Regions from separate parts of the Shewanella sp. BJSY2023SW001 genome, predicted to be linked through region 1. Evidence: riboswitches for the same ligand, from Rfam matches in the RefSeq annotation. Region 1 holds a riboswitch; the other holds the start of a gene.
The links. Region 1 has a riboswitch for thiamine pyrophosphate ahead of thiC (phosphomethylpyrimidine synthase ThiC). Riboswitches for the same ligand answer to the same signal wherever they lie in the genome.
Positions count from the first base shown of each region.

Region 2: linked by a shared signal. The riboswitch ahead of ACMHXH_RS08770 (TonB-dependent receptor) and the one ahead of thiC (phosphomethylpyrimidine synthase ThiC) in region 1 are both predicted to bind thiamine pyrophosphate.

Region 1 is NZ_JBKORF010000011.1:22,509-28,133, forward strand. It holds gene ACMHXH_RS01835 (tRNA-uridine aminocarboxypropyltransferase) at 1-251, shown strand, start outside; gene trhA (PAQR family membrane homeostasis protein TrhA) at 326-1,006, opposite strand; gene ACMHXH_RS01845 (hypothetical protein) at 1,383-1,586, opposite strand; gene ACMHXH_RS01850 (hypothetical protein) at 1,611-2,540, shown strand; TPP riboswitch at 2,705-2,804, shown strand; gene thiC (phosphomethylpyrimidine synthase ThiC) at 3,033-5,135, shown strand; gene thiE (thiamine phosphate synthase) at 5,137-5,625, shown strand, end outside.
Region 2 is NZ_JBKORF010000036.1:128,349-133,973, forward strand. It holds gene pnuC (nicotinamide riboside transporter PnuC) at 1-148, opposite strand, end outside; gene ACMHXH_RS08765 (hypothetical protein) at 152-412, opposite strand; gene ACMHXH_RS08770 (TonB-dependent receptor) at 476-2,632, opposite strand; TPP riboswitch at 2,688-2,797, opposite strand; gene ACMHXH_RS08775 (YcfL family protein) at 2,943-3,332, opposite strand; gene ACMHXH_RS08780 (PaaI family thioesterase) at 3,350-3,802, opposite strand; gene ACMHXH_RS08785 (PaaI family thioesterase) at 3,799-4,299, opposite strand; gene hinT (purine nucleoside phosphoramidase) at 4,296-4,652, opposite strand; gene ACMHXH_RS08795 (PDZ domain-containing protein) at 4,894-5,625, shown strand, end outside.

The DNA of each region.
Region 1 (5,625 bases):
ATGCAACCTGGCAGGAGGCCGGCAAGATGTATCGCCAAAGCCCCTATCTGCAGTCGCTTGCCAGAGTCGAACTGCAAGCAGAGCAGGGCTCAGCGTTTCGGTTACGGCGCAATCAGCGCCAGGGCGGGTTATGTACCTTGGAATGTATTGCGGCTGTTTGGCAAGACTTGGGTGGAGGCTATAGTATCGCCGCTCGGAGGTTACTCAGTGAATTTAATCAATGGCAGGCTGAGATAAGAGCTCCGGCCTAGCTGCACTAGAGTTGGCACAGCAAGCCGGAAGCCGTCTCTCTAGGGCGGCGCTGAGTTAAGCCTATTCGCCTGCGTTAGATCACCGTCAGATAAACACACAGGAAATGGCAAACGGCGCCGCCCAATACAAATAGATGCCAGATGGCATGATTGAAAGGGATCGCCTTGGTGGCGTAGAAGATCACCCCCAAGCTATAGCTCAGGCCTCCGGCCAACAGCAAGTTGAACCCGGCAGTTGACAGGTTATCGATAAGCTCAGGCAACACGGCGACGCAGAGCCAGCCCATGGCCAAATACAATATCAGGCTCAGCGCCTTGAATCTGTGAATAAAGCAGCTCTTGAACACTATTCCCCCCAGTGCCAATAACCAGATGGCTACCAGTACCCATTCTTCCTGGGCATCGGCCAAAGTAATTAACATCAGCGGGGTATAGGTTCCGGCTATCAACAGATAGATGGCGCAGTGATCCAGCATCTTGAGGCGCCGTTTCCACTCTGGCTGAGGAATGCTGTGATACAGGGTCGAGCAGAGGAACAGCAGGATAATACTGCTGCCATAGATGGTTACACCTGTTAACTGAATGGTGTCCAGCGAATGCCAGCCCTTGAGTAACATCAGCACTAATCCCAGAATGCCGGCAATCACCCCCAAACCATGGCTGACGGCATTGGCTATCTCTTCATTCAGACTGTATCCAGCGGAAAACTGGCCATTGAACTGGGCTTCGGCTGCTGGGACTTTGCTGTTGGGCATGATTGACTCTCTGGTTCGACCTCATTGAAAGTGAGTCTAACAGCGCTATGGCACTCTGGCTAGATAAAAGTGTACAGCTGTTCGCTGAGATTGATTTGTTCTTTAAACCGTATCATCTGCATTTTTTGCAAACGTCTAATGCTGCACCTTAACAACTCGTTGCTCGGCTTCCAAGTCGCTTTTTACAGTTATTTTGTTCAGAGGATCCCGTCAGCCTTATTCGACAAAGGTTTTACCTGTTTTGTTTGAAGCCATCGATTTGAGTTTGTAGCGTAAATTGCTTTTCAAACAAGGGAATGAACTTTTTACCGAGGGTTTTCTCTAACACTGAGTTTACATTTGGCGAAAGATAAATCAGCGGCTTATGCCTCCACATTCAGATAAATTGATTGCCAGCCGAGACGAAAGCCCGGCGACAATGGCAAGCTTGAGCTTCAGCATTCCGGGTAGGGATGCTGCCTTTGAGCTTGATCTGGATGAAATCCTTAACACAGGTTCCTGCCAACCAAGCCATTTTCAAATACATTCGATTGACCCTTTCTTTGACCAATCGCTTTTTAGTCAACAGCTTGGGGTTCAACCCCAATGCCTGGCGCAAGTTGGCATGACTAAAAAAGCAGAGCAGGGGGATGCTGAGGCAAAGGGCAACGCCATCAGTAGTTGGACCGTGGCGGGAGCCGCGCACTTAGTGCTATTGCTGGGGTTATCCTGGTTTTGGCAGCAGGCCGAATGGCGAAGAGTGGTGACAGAGCCTGCCAAACCCAAGGCGTTGCAATCCTATCTTTATTTCAGTCAGCCCAGCCCCAAACCGTTAACGCCAGTGCCGGAAGCCTTGGCCGAAGAAGCAATAATCCAGTCCAAAGAAGCGATAGAGGTTAAAAAAGCTGACTCAAGCAAGCGTTCTGAGCCACCAAAGCAGGCCGCCGAAGAGCCGCTGCAAGAGACTGAACAAGTGGCTGTGCAAGAAACTGTTCAAGAAGCTGAGCAAAACCCTCGGAAAGACAGAGTTAAAAACCTGAATGAGCAAAGCGTCCCCAAGATTCGGGATCAAAGCGTTAAACCTATTGGTAGCGTCATTGAAGAAACGAAAAATGCAGCCGTACCTGCGCCAGAGCGAGCAAATGACTTTAAATCGCAGCCGGCAGAGCAAGCTCAGCTGGACTTCAGTTCAAACGCATTAAAGTCTGCCCGAAAAGTATTGCAACACTCGCAACAGCAGGCGCTGCAGCAGCTATCACAGCAATATGCGGATAAGGCTACGGGACGCAAGAGCCTCAGTGAAATGGATGGGGAGATGGAGGTGCTTTGGGTCAATGACGCCGATGATTTCAATAAAGTGGCCAGTCTGGATCTGCCGCTCGACCCTAACCGTATCGTCAAGGATGGTGATACCTGCTATCGGGTCGTCAAGGTGCCGACTCCGCTCAATCCCTACGCCGAAAACTTGGGGTTTCCATTTAAGTGCGGTCAGACAGAGATGGAAAAAGCACTCAAGGAGGCGGTGGCCAGCCGTCTAAAGCGGCTTGGTAAGTGAGTTTTGCAATCAATTTATTTGATTGGAAATAGATTGGTTTCCAGATTTTTGTAAATATTTGTATTAACTTCAAATGATTAACTTGTGATTTTAATGGATTAGATTCTGCGGCGCGTTTTGCTGTCGGGCTTGTTTCCCGCTTCCGCTTGTGCTTATACTCGGCAGTAATCTTGTCGGAGTGCCCTCTGGGCTGAGACCGTTTATTCGGGATCCGTTGAACCTGATCAGGCTAGCACCTGCGAAGGAAACAAGCATTCAGCTGCAGCATTACCGCAGCCACTGCGAGCAAAAATCTATGCCAAAGGCTTTAAAGAGCCGAGGCGATATCTGGCTTCTCCAGCGGACATTGAACTGACCTGAAACCACGAGGTCAGTCTGCCAACACCGCCGGAGGAAGACTCCAAATCAAGGAGTTTAACCAGTCAGCTTGCGCCGCTTATTATTCAACTCTCCTGACAAGCAATTTCATTTTCCAAAAGAGTGAGCTTGCTTATGTCAAATCGTCAATCCAATCGTCGTCAAACCCGAGAGGCCGCCCAGGCTTTTATCGATAACCTTAAACCCTTGCAGCATCCCAATTCACAGAAGCTGTTTGTTCAGGGCTCCCGGGCCGATATTCAGGTTGCCATGCGCCAAATCAGGCAGACAGACACCCGAATACCAACCCAAGATGGCAGCGCGCAATTTGAACCCAATCCCGTTGTACGTGTTTATGATTGTGCCGGCCCTTATTCAGATCCCAACGCGGCTATCAATGTGCGCCAGGGCCTGGATAAACTGCGCCAGGGCTGGATCTTAGAGCGTGATGATACGCAAGAGCTGACCGAGGTCAGTTCCAGTTTTACCCAGCAGCGACTGGCGGATGAAGGGCTGGATCATCTGAGATTCGACGCTTTGCCCAAACCGCGCCGGGCCAAGCCGGGTAAGCGAGTGACCCAATTGCATTACGCCCGCGCCGGCATTATCACTCCTGAAATGGAATATATCGCCATTCGTGAAAATATGGCCCGGGCCAACGAAGCGCTTGCCAAAGATCCGCAACTGGCCCGCAAAGCCAAAGGAGAAGCCTTTGGCGCTATAGTTGCCACGCCGATAACCCCTGAGTTCGTTCGCAGCGAAGTGGCCCGTGGCCGCGCCATTATTCCCGCCAACATCAACCATCCGGAAGCCGAGCCTATGATCATCGGCCGTAACTTTTTGGTGAAGGTCAACGCCAATATCGGTAATTCGGCGGTGACCTCTTCCATCGAGGAAGAGGTGGAAAAACTGGTGTGGGCCACCCGTTGGGGCGCCGATACGGTGATGGATCTGTCCACCGGCCGTTATATCCACGAAACCCGTGAATGGATAGTACGCAACTCGCCTGTGCCCATAGGTACCGTGCCCATCTATCAGGCGCTGGAAAAGGTCAACGGCATTGCCGAAGATCTCAGTTGGGAAGTGTTTCGCGACACCCTGATAGAGCAGGCCGAACAAGGAGTGGATTACTTCACCATTCATGCCGGGGTCTTGCTGCGCTATGTGCCCATGACGGCCAATCGGGTGACCGGCATGGTATCCCGCGGCGGCTCCATTATGGCCAAGTGGTGCCTGAGCCATCATAAGGAAAACTTTCTCTACAGCCATTTCCGCGACATCTGTGAGCTTTGCGCCGCCTATGATGTGTCACTGTCGCTCGGTGACGGCATGCGCCCCGGCTCGATTGCCGATGCCAACGACGAGGCTCAGTTTGCCGAGCTGGAAACCTTGGGTGAGCTGGTGAAAATCGCCTGGGAATACGATGTGCAGACCATAATCGAAGGGCCGGGCCATATTCCTATGCAGCTGATCAAGGAGAATATGGACAAGCAGCTTGAGTACTGTGATGAGGCGCCTTTCTACACCTTGGGGCCCCAGACCACGGATATTGCGCCCGGCTATGATCATTTCACCTCTGGCATAGGCGCGGCGATGATTGCCTGGTACGGCTGTGCCATGCTCTGTTATGTGACCCCCAAGGAGCATCTGGGCTTGCCTAACAAGGAAGACGTTAAACAAGGGCTTATTGCATACAAAATTGCGGCGCATGCCGCCGATGTCGCCAAAGGACATCCAGGTGCCCAGCTGCGCGACAATGCGTTGTCAAAGGCCAGATTCGAGTTTCGCTGGGAAGATCAATACAACCTGGGGTTGGATCCCGATACCGCCCGGGCGTTCCACGATGAATCCCTGCCTCAGGAGTCTGCCAAGGTGGCGCATTTTTGCTCCATGTGCGGCCCCAAGTTCTGCTCGATGAAAATCACCCAGGATGTACGCGACTATGCAGCGTCTCTGGCTGCATCCTTGTCTGCATCTCAGCTAGCTTCGGGGGATTCGTCAGGGCCAGACTCGGCAGAGCGCCAAACCGAGCCTGTGCAGGCAGAAGAATTGACGGCACAGCCGCTGGAAGTACTGGATGCCGAGGCAGGGATGGCGCGGATGTCGGCGCAGTTCAAGGCCGCTGGCAGCGCCCTGTATCAACCGGCAACAGTAGGCGAAAAGTCCGAGTCCAATCCCAATCCAAAGCCTAAGTCCAAGTCCAAGCCAGAGGCTACACGCTATGAAGAGGAAGCCTGAAATGGCGGCTGATAAAAGGCCGATAGTCTGGAGCATAGCCGGCTCAGACAGTGGCGGCGGCGCCGGTATCCAGGCCGATCTTGCCACCTTGAGTAATCTTGGCTGCCATGGCTGCTCTGTCATCACCACTTTGACCGCCCAAAGCAGTGTGGCAGTGACGCTAACCGAGGCGGTGAGCGAGGAGATGTTGCTGGCGCAGCTCAATGCTCTGCTCGGAGACTTACCGCCCAAGGCGATAAAAATCGGCTTGCTTGCCAATCAAGCGCAGCTGCAGCTGCTTTGTGACTGGTTGGCTCGGCACCTGCCTGATGTTCCTTTGGTGGTCGACCCTGTCATGGTGGCCAGTTGCGGCGATGCACTCTCTAAGAGTACTGCAACGGGCGCAGCGCGGCTCGATTACCGGCCGCTGGCGGTGCTCGCCACTGCGCTGACCCCCAATATTCACGAGCTGGCGTTGCTGAGTCGCAGCGATATTCATGACTTTCCTTCC
Region 2 (5,625 bases), on a different contig from region 1:
TGGCAAAGGCTGCCGCCCAACACCAGATATTGGCTTTCATGGCCAGCAGCAGATAGGCCAAGGCCAATACCACGGCTACCGCTTCCCAGGCGCCCATGCCCTGGGCCTGAGAGCCGGCCTCGGCGAGCCAGTGCCAGAATTCACTCATGGGTTATTCCCTGTGGCCCAAGTTCAGCTCACCACCGATAAATTTACAGACAAACACCGCCTTGCCAAATTTCTCGTGCGCTGCCTGCATCTCGGTGGCCAGCATGGCCATCACCTCGGCATAATCACCGCACACCTGAGTCGCCATGGCATTGGTGGTTCTCTCTATGTTGGCATAACTGTCCAGGCGCTTGATAAACCATTGAATAGGTTCCAGATACTCATCGTGGAGCGGATACATGCTGATTTCGGCAGTTAACTTCATTTTACATCTCCTGTAATGAACCGGGGCGCTGCAACACGCCCCGGCCGACAACGGCTTATGCCATCAGATAAATTTGACGTTGAAGGTCACACCAATCTGGCGTGGGTCCCCGTAGCGGATATATTGCTTCTCGGCCCAGTTTTGATCCGGCTCATTGCCGAAGTAGAAACCGCGCACGCCGTATTTTTCATCGAACAGGTTGCGGCCCCAGAGGTAAACCGACCACTTGTCTGCCTCATAGCCCAGCTTGGCGTTGACCACTTGATAGTCTTCAGAGCGGGAATCATTGCTGTCTGAGTAGTAGAACGCACTCTTGCCACTGCTGTTGAGGTTGGCAAACCAGCCCATGTCATTGCGCCAGGTCATGCCGAGACTATAGGTCCATCTCGGCGAGTGGGCCAGTTCCCGGCCGCTGAGATCCACAGGGTTGCCATATTTATCCTGATACAGGTAATCACCGTATTCTGTCTGCAGATACCCAAGGCTGGTGTAGAACTGCAGTGAATCTGTGGGATACCAGTTGGCTTCCAGCTCGGCGCCATAGTTATTGGAGCTGCCGGCGTTTTCGGTGAACAGAATAAAGCGCTGGGGATCGACAGGATCCTGCAGTGAGGCCGCTACCTGCTGATCTTCCCTGTCCATAAAGAACAGTGCCAGACGGGTATCCAGCAAGCCATCGGCCCAGCTGGATTTCAGCCCCAGTTCATAGTTGTAGAGGATTTCGGTATCGAACTCTTTCTTGTCGGCCAGCTCCTGGGGCAGCGTCATATTAAAACCACCGGCCTTGTAGCCTCTAGCTATCCGAACATAGGCTTCATGGTGTTCAGCCAGCGCCTTGGATAGGGCGATATGGCCGCCCCACATGTTTTCCGATGGGCTAAAGGCATCACCATTGCTGTCGCTGTAGTCACTCTCACGTCGCTCGATACGAGCACCGATAGACAGGCTGTAGCCCGCCCCCAGATCTGAGTCCAACTGGGCAAACACCGCATAGTTACTGGCGCTGTAGCGGGAAGTCAGCACTTCATCCGGCCCGCCGTTGTATTCAGAGTAGAGATCATTGTCCTCATCGAGATCCATAAAATAGAGCCCGGCCAGCCAGTCGGTGCTGCCGCCGAAAATCCGCCCGGCCTCGTTGGAGCTGAATCTGAACTCCTGTGACAGAGTGCGCCGCTCGCCACGCTTATCCCAGGTGTAATCGTACTCACAGGGTGCGCCGCCGCACTCTTTTCCGGCCCAGTAATCCGGGTTGGCCCAGTCACCGTCGTAACCGTGGTGATGATCTGTGGCGGCATAGCTTGACAGGGACACCAGCTCAAAAGCCTCAAAGCCGGTATAACTCAGCTTGAGGCTGGAACCCGTGGTGCGCTGTTTGTCGACGCCCGGCGCATCGGTAATGGTATCGAAGCCGTTATTGTCCAGAGTCCAGGCATCATAACCATTGTCAAAATCGGCGTGCAGTAGAGTGAAGTCTGCCTGCAACTTGTCGGTGGCGTACCAGCGCAGCTTGATACGGCCGCTGAATTCATCACGCTCATTGGTATCGTCACGGCCCAGATACAGGTTGTCGCGATAACCGTTCTGCTTGTGTTGCTGCAGCGCCACACGATAGAGCAGCTTGCCGGAATCTGTCACTGGGCCGGAACTGAAGCCGCTGAAGGTTTGCAGATTATCATTACCGAGCGAGACTTCGGCGCCGTGCTCGAATACGTCTGTGGGATCATTGCTCTTGAGATAGATAAGACCGGCCAGGGCATTGGCGCCATAGCGGGTGCCCTGAGGGCCACGCAGCACTTCAAACTGCTGCAGATCGTACAGGCTGGAAACGCTGCCCAGCCCGGAGAGATCGATATCATCGATAATAAAGCCCACAGAGGAGTTGGGCGCTCCCTGGTATTGCTCCTGCTCACCGACCCCGCGGATCTGGAAGTATCTTGGCCGGGAGCTGGCACCTGACCAGTTGAAGTTGGCTACGTTACCCAGCATATCTTCGAAATGCTCGGCGCCTTGATCTTCAATGCGCTGCTCGTCGATAACAGTCACGCTGGAGGGCATCTTCTCCAGCGTCAGGCCACGAAAGTCGCCGCTGACGACTATCACTTCCATGGCTTGTTGCTCATCTTGCTTTTCAACGCCGGGATTATCGGCGGCATGAACGGGTGCCCACAGCAGCATCTGAATGGTACTGGCGAGCAGAGTAGGTACGGTAAACTTGGACATAGGACCTCAAATATTCACAGTTTGAGATCCGGCAATAAGAAAGCGAGTTGAAAGTGCACGAATTGTGGCCCATTCCTACGCCGGTACTAGCCGGATCAGGTTCTAAGGGTTCGTCATACGACATCTCAGTCAACCGCAATGCGGTAAACACCCCTTGGCGAGGGCCAGTATACACGAGTTACCAACAAAAGTGAGCCAGGTTGCCAAATTGTATCTGGGGGGATAAAAAACCGCCCACACCAATAGTCCCGTTCGTTGAGCATCAACTGGAATAATGGTTCGGGCGGCAGTGGTGCCGAGGTTGCAACTTTTAGTTTGAAAAGGCCTCGCGCACATAGATCTCAAAACGACTGGCAGTCGGATTCGGCGCCACGGCGCTCACCTGCAACTGCTGTTTACCATGCAGCTTGACCGACTTCCAGGACACACCTTCATCATCCAGGGTATAACCGCTGGCGTCATACCAGGTGAATTTGTACTGAACACGCATATCGGTAGCGACTTTGCTGCTGATGGTGGCAGTGCCTCTGAGCAAGCCGCCCTCGCCTCTTGCCATCAAGTCACCGACACTCACCGAGCGGGCAAAGCTGCTGTTGTCGATGCGACTTTCACCGGTCGAGCTGGCATACACCCCGGCCGTATGGTTGGCGCAGCCTGCCAGAGCCAGCAGGGTTGCTGCTATTACCAAGACTTTTTTCATCTGCCAATCCCTTATTCTCAATCAATCAAAAAGTGTGCCCGGGCGGTTGCAATCAGCTGCTTGCGGTTGGTCTGCCAGCAGTCGATATTGACATTGGCCACTCGCCGTCCCTGACGGGTTATTCGGCACTCGGCGAAACTATCCTTATGATAACCGGCACGTAAGTAGTCGATGGAAAAATCAACCACCTTAGGCACCTTACTGGTTTGCATAAACACCATAAGCTGGATGATGGCCGACATCTCCATAAACCCGGCTATCACGCCGCCATGAATGGCCGGCAGTACCGGGTTACCTATGTTGTCATCTTTGGCCGGCAAGCGAAACACCAGCTCATCGCCAAACCGTTCTACCAACATGCCAATAAAGCGGGCGTAGGGAACATGCTCAAGTAAATGACTGAAATCATTGGTTTCTGTCACTTTGGCAACTATGCTTTTTACATCCAGGGATGCCTTGGGATCTGTCATTTCGTCTCCTCACCCATCAGTGCCTTACGGAAAGTGTCCCCAATCATTTCAGGGCTTATCCGCATAAAGGAGCCAACCGCATGGGCGATGGGGTCGTCTATGCTGTCCTGATAGGCGATGGCCCGGGTAAACGCGACGCTGGATGACAACTTATAACACTCGGCAAAACCATACACCGGCTTGTGGGGCTCGGCGGGCTTCATATAGTCGACCCGCAGATCCAGAGTCGGCGAGATCTCCAGCGAACCGTATTTGTCCTTGATGGCACAAACCACGGCGCAGCCACTGGCAGTATCCATCAAAGTGGTGATAACCCCACCATGGATAACTCCGGTTTCAGGGTAACCCACCAGCTCGGTGCTGTAAGGCAACTCTATCAGTACATGGTGTTCACTGCCCTCATGCACCTTGAGCCCGAGGCGACGGCACTGGGCCAACTGGTTGACAAAACGGCTCGCCAGGGTCGTCAGCGGGAAAAACTCCGGATTGACTTTCATGACGCTGAACTCACCATAGGCCCCAAGGCTTTACCGCCAAGCAGATGCATGTGGATGTGGAACACTTCCTGGCCGCCATGCTCATTACAGTTAATGATTAAACGATAGCCGTCCTTCGCGATCCCGGCTTCGGCGGCCAACTTGGCGGCCACTGTCACCATACGGCCTATGGCCTGCTCGTCGGAGGCCTTGGCGTCATTGACTGTGGGGATCAGATGATTGGGCACTATCAGCAGATGGGTGGGAGCCTTGGGATTGATATCCCGAAAGGCAGTCACCAACTCGTCCTGATACAGTATGTCCGTGGGTATTTCACGGCGAATAATTTTGCTGAATATGGTTTCTTCGGCCATTTTGCCACTCTCCGGTGTATCGGTTCAGACTCGGCCCAAGGGCCAAATCACTGTGTTCTTGGCAGTATAATACCATTCGGCCCAGAGATGTAATCGGCCGCGGCGATTTGCCCCCCAAGCCTGTTAAAACTCGGCAAGTAATTGCCGCGGCCTGGCTTTTTTGGCAGCATTGTCGCCATGCTCAGCCGGAGATGAACCAATTTGGCTCCCGGCACTCGCCAACGATTCATACGGATATCAGATGATCAGTTATCAGATTTGCCCCATAGATCCACACGCTCACCTGTTCGAGGTCAAAATCACCATTCAGGCTCCGGCCCCGAGACAGGAACTTTGGTTGCCATGCTGGATCCCAGGCAGCTACATGGTTCGCGATTTTTGTCGCAATATCATAGATATTCAAGCCTTTGATGAGCTGGAGCGTCCACTCAGCATTACTCAGCTCGACAAGCAGCGCTGGCAGATAAATTCCAATGCCGAATCACTGCAACTGCGCTACTCGGTTTATGCCTGGGATATGTCGGTGCGCAGCGCCCACCTGGATCAGACCCACGGCTTTTTCAACGGCAGCAGCGTCTTTCTTGCGGTGGCCGGCAAAGAGCTTGAGCCGCTGGAGCTGGAAATTCTGCCTCCCAAAGAGGAAGCCAACTGGCAACTGGCAACAACCCTGAGTCGAATCGAAGGTGAAGAGTGGCAGTTCGGCCGTTTCAGCGCCGCCAACTATGATGAGCTTATCGACCATCCGGTGGAGATGGGCACTTTTACCCACGGCAGCTTTGAGGCCTGTGGCGTGCGCCATGATGTGATACTGACAGGGCGTCACCGCTGCCACATGCCCAGGCTGCTTGACGATCTCAAGGCTATTTGCGAGAGCCAAATCCGCCTCTTCGGTGAAGCGCCGTTTGAGCGCTACCTGTTTATGACTCAGGTATTGGGCAATGGCTTTGGAGGGCTGGAACACAGAGCCTCCACC